DNA from 3 places in the Acidovorax sp. GW835-FHT14B10 genome. Region 3 is predicted to be linked to each of the others. Evidence: predicted binding sites of a transcription regulator. Region 3 holds the regulator's gene; each other region holds the start of a gene.
What was found. Region 3 encodes LexA, which represses DNA repair genes until DNA is damaged. Its sites were predicted from a motif close to ACTGTATNNNNATACAGT; they were not measured.
Positions count from the first base shown of each region.

Region 1 (3,274 bases), on a different contig from region 3:
CCCACGGTTTCGTTGCCGCTGGCGAAGGTTTCATAGATCAGCACGCCGCCGGGGGCCACGCTGTCCACCAGAAGGGGCAGCAGCGGGCGCCAGAGGTAGTGGGTGACGATCACCGCACCAAACTGCCGGCCGGCAAAGGGCCAGGGGCCCGCTTCGATGTCGGCGCAGTGGATTTCGCCCCAGGTGGTGCAGGCCGCCACGGCGTCGGCGGAGCGGTCCACGCCCACGGTGGGGTGGCCATGTTCGTGCATCCAGCGCAGGTGGCGGCCCGCGCCGCAGGCCACGTCCAGCACCGTGCTGCCCGGCGGTGCCAGGGGAGACCAGCGGCGCACCCAGTCTGAAGGGGCTTCAGTGCCGTGCATGGGAAATGTTTGCTATTGCAATAAGAGCTGCTGGCGGTTGATTCATGAGCGCTCGTGGCCTAGAAGGCTTGAAATCCTCAGAAACATGCCCAAAGCTGGTCTGACAGCATGACCATGAAGCCTGGCGCGGTGTACAGCGCAAACACCGCCAGCAAGGCCAGCACAGCGGCCACCCAGCCCAGCAGCCGGGCGGGGCGGAATACAGGGCGTGGAGTGGGGTTGTGCAGGGCCATGGACGGATTGTTCGGAACGGGTGTGGTCAGGCGGGCAGCGGCGCGGCGCGCCGGATGGGGGCTTCCTTGACGGGAAGATTCACCAGTCCCGCAAAAATTCCCAACCCGATCGCGATGTACCAGACCACATCGTAGCTGCCCGTGCGGTCATACAGGTAGCCGCCCAGCCACACGCCCATGAAGCTGCCGACCTGGTGGCTGAAAAAGACAAAGCCGCCCAGCATGGACAGATGCTGCACGCCAAAAATCTGCGCAATGGCGGCATTGGTGGGAGGCACGGTGGACAGCCACAGTGCCCCCATCACGGCGGAAAACACATACACCGACAGCGGCGACAGGGGCACCAGCAGAAAAACGGTGATGACCACGGCCCGCGCAAAGTAGATGAAGGCCAAAATCCTGCGCTTGGGCATGCGCTGGCCCAGTGTGCCCGCAATGTAGGTGCCGAACACATTGAACAGCCCGATCAGCGCCAGTGAATAGCTGGCCACCTGGGGCGAGAGCCCATGGTCGCGCAGGTAGCTGGGCATGTGCACGCCAATGAAGACCACCTGGAAGCCACATACGAAATACCCCGCCGTCAGCAGCAGGAAGCTGGGGTAGCGGAACGCCTCGCCCAGCGCCTGCGCAATGGTCTGGTCGCGTCGGGCGGGGGCCGATCCGTGAAATCCAGGTTCGCGCAGACCGAAAGCCAGCGGAACGATGAGCAGCACCATCAGCGCCAGTGCCAGCAGCGCCTGCTGCCAGCCCAGGCTGGCAATCAGCCAGCCCTCCACCGGAACCATCAGAAACTGCCCGAACGAGCCGGCCGCCGCTGCCACGCCCATGGCCCATGAGCGTTTTTCGGGTGCGATCTGGCGGCCCAGCACGCCGTAGATCACGGCATAGGTGGTGCCTGCCTGGGCTGCGCCGATGAGCACACCCGCAGTCAGCGCAAACAGGGTGGGCGTGGGTGACAGCGCCATGCCGGCCAGGCCCAGGCCATAGAGCACGGCGCCGCCCATCAGCACGCGAAAGGCACCAAACCGGTCGGCCACCATGCCCACAAAAATGCCGATCAGGCCCCAGGACAGGTTCTGGATGGCAATGGCCAGCGCGAACGACTGCCGCGTCCAGCCCATTTCCTGGGTGACGGGCTGCAGCCACAGCCCGAAGCCGTGGCGGATGCCCATGGACAGCGTCACGATGGCGGCCCCGCACGCGAGCACCTGGAGCATGGACAGTTTGGGGGGATTCGTAGGCATGTGGGGAATGTAGCGAATACCGCACGCATTTGCCTGACACCTGCATGACCCTCAACGGCAAGGGTTGGAACGGCTGGGTATTCATCCAGTTCGCATGGTGCTGCGGCACTACAATCCGCCCCATGTCTGTCAAACCGTCTTCTGTGTCCGCCAGCGAATATTCCGAGGGTTCGATCCGTGTGCTCAAGGGGCTGGAGCCTGTCAAGCAACGCCCGGGCATGTACACCCGCACCGACAACCCCCTGCACATCATCCAGGAGGTGCTCGACAACGCCGCCGACGAGGCGCTGGCCGGCTACGGCAGGAAGATCAAGGTCACGCTGCATGCCGATGGCTCGGTGGGCATCGAAGACGACGGGCGCGGCATTCCGTTTGGCATGCATCCAGAAGAAAAGGCCCCGGTGATCGAGCTGGTCTTCACCCGCCTGCACGCGGGCGGCAAGTTTGACAAGGGCAAGGGCGGCGCGTACAGCTTCTCGGGCGGTTTGCATGGCGTGGGCGTGAGCGTCACCAACGCCCTGGCCACGCGCCTGGAAGCCAGCAGCCACCGCGAAGGGCAGGTGGCGCGCCTGGTGTTCTCGGCGGGTGACGTGATCGAGCCGCTGGTGGCCCGCCCCCTGGAGGCCGGCGAGCGCAAGCAGGGCACCACGGTGCGCGTGTGGCCCGATGCCAAATACTTTGAATCGAGCACCCTGCCGCTGGGCGAGCTCACCCACCTGCTGCGCAGCAAGGCGGTGCTGATGCCGGGCGTGTCGGTCTCGCTTGCCAACGAGAAGACGCGGGACACGCAAACCTGGCAATACAAGGGCGGTCTGCGCGACTACCTGCAGCAGACGCTCAACGGCGACCCGGTGATCCCGCTGTTCGAGGGCGAGGGCTTTGCCGACAGTGGCCATGACAACTTTGCCGAGGGCGAGGGTGCCTCGTGGTGCGTGGCCTTCACCGAAGACGGCCAGCCCGTGCGCGAAAGCTATGTCAATCTGATCCCCACCAGCGCTGGCGGCACGCACGAGAGCGGCTTGCGCGATGGCCTGTTCAACGCCGTCAAGAGCTTCATCGAGCTGCACAGTCTTTTGCCCAAGGGCGTGAAGCTGATGCCCGAAGACGTGTTTGCGCGCGCCAGCTATGTGCTCAGTGCCAAGGTGCTGGACCCCCAATTCCAGGGCCAGATCAAGGAGCGCCTGAACTCGCGCGATGCCGTGCGGCTGGTGAGCGGCTTTGTGCGTCCGGCGCTTGAACTCTGGCTCAACCAGCATGTCGAATACGGCAAGAAGCTGGCCGAACTCGCCATCAAGGCCGCGCAAACCCGCCAGAAGGCCGGCCAGAAAGTCGAAAAACGCAAGGGCTCGGGCGTGGCCGTGCTGCCCGGCAAGCTCACCGATTGCGAAAGCCGCGACATTGCCTACAACGAGGTGTTCCTGGTTGAGGGCGATTC
Region 1 is NZ_JBXAGC010000008.1:103,707-106,980, forward strand. It holds gene AC1Q5S_RS08480 (class I SAM-dependent methyltransferase) at 1-362, opposite strand, end outside; gene AC1Q5S_RS08485 (hypothetical protein) at 440-595, opposite strand; gene AC1Q5S_RS08490 (MFS transporter) at 622-1,839, opposite strand; gene AC1Q5S_RS08495 (DNA topoisomerase IV subunit B) at 1,962-3,274, shown strand, end outside.
Region 1: the regulator LexA is predicted to act here: its motif matches at 1,912-1,929, upstream of AC1Q5S_RS08495 (DNA topoisomerase IV subunit B).

Region 2 (3,274 bases), on a different contig from region 3:
GAGGCGCTGTCCGCGGGCGTATGGTACGTTGCCATCGACTTTCAGCTTTTCGTGTGTTCCGCGCTGCTGTTCGCGCTGGTGCGGGTGGTTTGCACCGGAGAGCGGGCGCGCCATACCGTCTGGGCGGGGCGTGCGCTGGTGGTGGCCGGCACGGCGGCCTCGTTGCTGCTGTTCAACCGCCAGCCGCAAATCGATATGTGGGCCCTGTATTTCCTGGGCGCCTATGGCATGGGCATGATGGCCTGCTGGGCAGTGCACGCACCGCGCGCCGGTGGGTGGATGGCGGCCATTGCCATGCTGGGTGCCGCCGCCCTGGCGCTGGATTTCCGGGAGCGCATTGCCGTGGCGTTGGTGACGGCGCTGGCGCTGGCATGGGCGCTGCGGTCAACCCGCTGGCGGCAGTGGCCGGGGCTCGCACCGGTGGTGCGGCTCGGGCAGCGGTCGTATTCGGTGTTTCTGGTGCACTTTCCGGTGTGCCTGCTGGTCAATGCGGTGGTCGGCCACCTGTGGCCGGAAACGCCCGCCTGGAATGCGCTGGGCATGCTGGCGGCCTTTGCCTTGTCGCTGATGGCGGGGTGGCAGCTGTATGAGCGTGTGGAGCGCCATGTGCCGTCCTGGAGCACGGCGCTGCGCTGGCAGGCCGGGCTGGTGGGCACCGGGATGCTGGTGGCCGTGACCACCAACCATTGGGCCTGATTGCGCGCGCCGGTCAGCGGTGCAGTTCGCCCGCGCTCTCGGGCTGGTACACGATGCTTTTCACCCGCACGGTCATGGCCTTGCCGCCAGGGCCGGGCCAGGCCAGTTCATCACCCACCGACAGGCCCAGCAAGGCACTGCCCACGGGGGCGAAGATCGAGATGCGGTCGGCGCTGCCGTCCATGTCGCGTGGGTACACCAGCGTCAGGCAGAACTCCTTGCCGGTTTCCTGCATCGTGAACTGCACCGTGGAGTTCATGGTCACCACATTCGGCGGGATTTCCTCGGGCGCCAGCACATCGGCGCGGTCCAGCTCTGCCTGCAGATCGGCCTTGCCCGGGAAGACGCTGGCCGGAATCGCCGCCAGCAATGCCTCAATGCGGTCCAGGTCCAGGGATGACAGGATGATCTGGGGTTTGCGCGCCATGCCGTACCTCGAAAGCTAGTTGTAAAGGCCGGGACTGTAGTGGATCGCGAATCTCGCACTGCATCGCGTGGTCAAAGCGGGTGCGGTTTCTTGCACGGAAAAACCTGAAGGCTGTATATTCATACAGCCATGCAAAGTGAAATCCACCCCGATGATCTGCCCGGCGGCTTGCCGCCAGAAGCGCGCATTTCCATCCACGCCATTCGCGGTCGGGGTGCCGCCACGTTCATGCCCCACCGGTTCATGCACGATACCCGGGCGGCAGTGGATGATGGCTGGGATTTGCCGCCGGAGGATGCGGAGCAGGCCGCGCCGCCACCCACCCGCGTGCACCTGCAAACCGCACGCAGCGCGCTGTGCGCCAACGATTCCCCCGACATCTTTTTTGACCACTCGGTCAACCCTTACCGGGGCTGCGAGCATGGCTGTGTCTATTGCTATGCCCGGCCCACGCACAGTTATCTGAACCTGTCGCCAGGGCTCGATTTCGAGACGCAGATCATTGCCAAACACAACATTGCCGCGGTGTTGCGCTCCGAGCTTTCGCGCCCTGGCCATGTGCCGCGCCTGCTGAATATCGGCTCGGCCACCGATTGCTACCAGCCGGTGGAGCGCGAACTGCGGCTCACGCGCGGTGTGATCGAGGTGCTGCGCGATGCGCGGCATCCGTTTTCGCTCCTCACCAAGAGCAGTGGGGTCGAGCGCGACCTCGACCTGCTGGTGCCGCTGGCGGCGCAGCGCCTGGCGGCGGTGTATGTGACCATCACCACGCTGGATGCGCAGCTGGCCCGGCGCATGGAGCCGCGCGCGGCCGCGCCGCACCGGCGCCTGCGCACCATCCGCGCCCTGGCCGAGGCCGGCGTGCCTGTGGGGGTGAGCGTGGCGCCGCAGATTCCCTTCATCACCGAAGACATGGAGCAGGTGCTGGAGGCCGCGTGCGATGCGGGTGCGCGCAGCGCCTTCTACACCGTGCTGCGCCTGCCCTGGGAGCTGGATGCGCTGTTTCGCGAATGGCTGGCGTTGCATTACCCGCAGCGCGCCGCCCGCGTGATGGCCCGCGTGCAAGATCTGCACAACCTCGGCAACGCCCAGCGCGGCGCAGGCAAAACCTACGACAGCGACTACACCACCCGCATGAAGGGCAGCGGCCTGTGGGCTGACCTGCTGCGCCAGCGCTTTACCGGCGCCTGTCGCAGGCTGGGGCTGAGCCGCGAGCGCGTGGAACTGGACCTGGGCCAGTTCCGCCCGGGGCTGGCGCGGGGGCAGGGCAGCCTGTTCTGAGCCGGCTGCACGGCTGTGGCGCCGGGAGGGTGAAGGCTGGTGCGAACTATCCTTGCCACAGCCGCTGCACCACCTGCGTGTACAGCGGGATGCCCAGCACGATGTTGAGCGGAAACGTCACTCCCAGCGACAGGCTTACATACAGCGAGGGTTCTGCCTCGGGGATGGCAAAGCGCACCACCGCGGGCACGGCGATGTACGACGCGCTGGCCGCCAGTACCGCCAGCAGCACGGCGTCGCCCATGGGCACCTGCAGCAGCCAGGCCAGCGCAACTGCCAGGCTGGCATGCAGCAGCGGCCCCAACACCGCATAGGCCAGCAGCCAGGGCGATTGCCGGCGCACGGCGGGCAGGTTGCGCGCGGTAGAGAGCCCCATGTCCAGCAAGAACAGGCACAGCATGCCCTTGAACAGGTCGCCCGAGAAGGGCTGCATGGCTGCCTTGCCCGCATCGCCCGTCACCAGGCCAATCACCATGGCACCCAGCAGCAGCAATTGCGTGCCATCGGTAAACGATTCGTGCAGGATCTTGCCTATCGCCAGGCGCGGTCCCGGTGGGGCCGTTGCTGTGCCACCGTTGCCCATGGCCCCCGCGCCCAGGGTTGCCCCACCCATCGATGCCATCGCCACCACGGGCTGCACGCGGCTGATGGGGACTGCGGCAGTTGCCGGCGCCGCCTGACGCTGCCGCAGTGCATTGGCCAGCATCACTGCCAGGATGATGGCGGGTGACTCCATCAGTGCCATGGCGGCTGCCATGTAGCCGCCGTAGGGCACCGATTGCGACTCCAGGTACTGCGTGGCCGTCACAAACGTCACCGCGCTCACCGATCCATAGGTGGCCGCCACGGCCGCTGCGTTGAAGCCCGACA
Region 2 is NZ_JBXAGC010000013.1:7,547-10,820, forward strand. It holds gene AC1Q5S_RS11530 (acyltransferase family protein) at 1-696, shown strand, start outside; gene rnk (nucleoside diphosphate kinase regulator) at 710-1,123, opposite strand; gene AC1Q5S_RS11540 (PA0069 family radical SAM protein) at 1,253-2,404, shown strand; gene AC1Q5S_RS11545 (sodium-dependent bicarbonate transport family permease) at 2,451-3,274, opposite strand, start outside.
Region 2: the regulator LexA is predicted to act here: its motif matches at 1,234-1,251, upstream of AC1Q5S_RS11540 (PA0069 family radical SAM protein).

Region 3 (3,274 bases):
GCATGGCTGCCATCACCAGCGCCCAGGTAAGTTCAGCCGGCGCCACAGGTGAACCCACACCTTCGGCCACGGCGATGCCGCGCTCGGTGCACGCAGTCACATCGATATGGCTGCCGATCTTGCCGGTTTGGGCAATCAGTTTCAGTCGAGGCAGTTTTTCGACCAGCTGGCGCGTGATCTGGGTGCGTTCACGCACCAGCACGATGATGTCTGCATCCTTCAGGCGCACCGCCAGTTGCCCCTGACCTTTCACCGTGTTGGTGTAGACCTTTGCTGAGTAGGGATCGAGCCGGCTTGCGCAATGGAGTTTGCGCACCGCATCCTGATAGTCATCCAGAATCACAATATTCATCCCGCCATTGTGCCTTGGCGGGGGCTGGTCGGAGGTCTTGCCGCCCCTAGGCTCTCGAACAGAATGCAACGCTTTGTGGCACCCGTTGCGCCAGAGCTGGGGATGTGGGCCTCAGTGGCATGTTTCGCAAGCGGCCATGCGCTCCAGCTCGGCGCAGACATCGGCCATGCGGCCCGAGATGACCATGCGCCCGACCTCCGAGCGGGATGCCGGATGCAGAACGCGCACCGGGCGTCGGGTGCCTCGACGGCTTGCGGCGCCCGGTCCGGTGGTGGCGCAAGACGCACTGTGCATGCGAGCAGCGGGCTGACAGCCCGTGCTGCCTGACGCCGAACCTGCCACCTCTGGGACGATGCTGGCCACCGCGCAGGACGAAAGACCTTCGTGGCGCACGCCGGGTGTGCGCGCCGCGTGCGCAGGGCTGTGCGCAGGCGTGCAGCGCCTGGGATGCAGCCATTGCGCGAGGGTGTGAATCGGTTGAGATAGTGCAGAGAGTGCGAACAAGGCAAGTCCCATGTGAAAACTCCATGTATCAGGGGTTGAGCACAGGCAGGATTGCAGGGGGTGCGCGCTCTCAGGGCTGGAAAACCCGCCAGGGGCTTGCCAAACGCCCGCCACCTGAGGCGCGCAGCAGAGGATGGGGAATTACATGAGCATGGTGTTGCGGATCAAGCCCACGGCCAGGCCTTCAATCGCGAAAACCTCGCCTGGCTGAACCACAATCACGGGGTAATCGGGGTTTTCGGGCAGCAGCTCAATGGTGCTGGCCGTGCGACGCAGGCGTTTGACGGTGACATCGTCACCCAGCCTGGCCACCACGATCTGGCCGTTGCGGGCTTCCCGGGTGGATTGCACGGCTAGCAGATCGCCGTCCATGATGCCGGCGTCGCGCATGGACATGCCGCGCACCTTGAGCAGGTAATCGGGCTTGTGCTGGAAGAGGCTGTTTTCCACGCTGTAGGTCTGGTCCACATGCTCCTGCGCGAGAATGGGCGAGCCTGCCGCTACGCGGCCAATCAGGGGCAAGACCAGCTGCGACAATCCCGGGATAGGCAGGCTGAACTGGGTGCCGCGCGCCGCATTGATGGAGCGCACTGTGTCACCACGCAAGCGGATGCCGCGGGACGTGCCGCTGACCAGTTCGATGACACCCTTGCGGGCAAGGGCCTGCAGGTGCTCTTCTGCGGCGTTGGCGGACTTGAAGCCCAGCTCTGTGGCGATTTCTGCCCTGGTGGGCGGAGCGCCGGTGCGGGAGATGGCCACCTGGATTAGGTCCAGGATTTGTTGCTGGCGGGCCGTGAGCTTGGGGTTGTCGAGCATGGTGTTTCCAGTGCGTGCCACGTTGGTGGGGATAACTGTTTATTAATCCAGTAACTGTATTTTTCACCAGTTTTTCAAAGGATGCAAGTGAACACGCAAAAAATTGTGGTGCTGGGAACCGGTGGAACCATTGCTGGCACATCTGCTACCCGGGGCGACAACATTGGCTACACCGCCGCGCAGGTGGGTGTTGAGCAGTTGCTGCATGCGGTGCCCGGCTTGCAGGCAGCGGCCTGCGGGGGGTTGTTGGCCGAGCAGCTTGCACAGCTGGACAGCAAGGACATGGAGTTCAGCGTGTGGCAGACGCTGGCAGAGCGTTGCGCCAGCGCGCTCGCCGATCCCGAGGTGCGCGGCGTGGTCATCACCCACGGCACGGATACGCTGGAAGAGACCGCCTGGTTCTTGCACTCGGTGCTGGATGCCCGCAAGCCGGTGGTGTTGACCTGCGCGATGCGGCCCGCCACGGCCTTGACGCCTGACGGACCGCAGAACCTGCTCGATGCCGTCGCGGTGGCGGCGACTGCGGGGGCCCGGGGCGTCATGGTGGTGGCGGCCGGCGTGGTGCATGGCGCGCAGCGTGTGCAGAAGGTGCATCCCTACCGGGTAGATGCATTCAGTTCGGGCGAGGCCGGCCCGCTGGGCTGGGTGGAGGAGGGGGCGGTGCGTTTGGTGCAGGATTGGCCGTTGGCGCGATCAGTGCAAGCACAAGTTGCTCTTGAAAAGATAGTCAATTGCGTGCAATGGCCGCGCGTCGAGGTGGTGATGGGCTACGCTGGCGCAACGGGTGCGCTGGTGGATGCGCTGTTGCGCGATGGCGTGCAGGGCATCGTGGTGGCCGCCACGGGCAACGGCACGCTTCACCATGTGCTGGAATCAGCGCTGCTGCGCGCGCAGGCGGCGGGTGTGAAAGTAGTGCGTTCCACGCGCTGCCCGGAAGGCCAGGTGCTGCCCAGGCCTGGCGATGCGCTACCCGATTCCCGGGGCCTGTCTCCGGTGAAGGCACGCATCTCGCTGATGCTGGACCTGCTGTGGTGACCGCTTATCGCAGTGCCGCACCGGACGCACAGCCGGTGCGGATCGAGCGGAGATTCAGCTCGCCAGGGCCTGCATTGCGCGTGCCGTGATTTCTTCGACGCTGCCTGTGCCGCTGATGGCGCGGTATTTGGGGGCGGCGCCGGGTTCGGCCTGGGCCCAGTGGCTGTAGTAGTCCACCAGCGGGCGGGTCTGGTCGCTGTAGACCTGCAGGCGTTTCTTGACGGTTTCTTCCTTGTCGTCTTCGCGCTGGATCAGGTCTTCACCGGTCAGGTCGTCCTTGCCTGCCACCTTGGGTGGATTGAACTTGACGTGGTAGGTGCGGCCACTGGCGGGGTGCGAACGGCGACCGCTCATGCGCTCGATGATGGCGTCGAACGGCACGTCGATTTCGAGCACGTAGTCGAGCCTGACGCCAGCCGCCTTCATGGCGTCGGCCTGTGGAATGGTGCGGGGAAAACCGTCGAACAGAAAGCCCTGGGCGCAGTCGGGTTGGGTGATGCGTTCCTTGACGAGGCCGATGATGATGTCGTCGCTGACCAGGGCGCCCGAATCCATCACGGCCTTGGC
Region 3 is NZ_JBXAGC010000034.1:30,096-33,369, reverse strand. It holds gene AC1Q5S_RS19645 (D-2-hydroxyacid dehydrogenase family protein) at 1-352, opposite strand, end outside; gene lexA (transcriptional repressor LexA) at 998-1,672, opposite strand; gene AC1Q5S_RS19635 (asparaginase) at 1,754-2,707, shown strand; gene adk (adenylate kinase) at 2,762-3,274, opposite strand, start outside.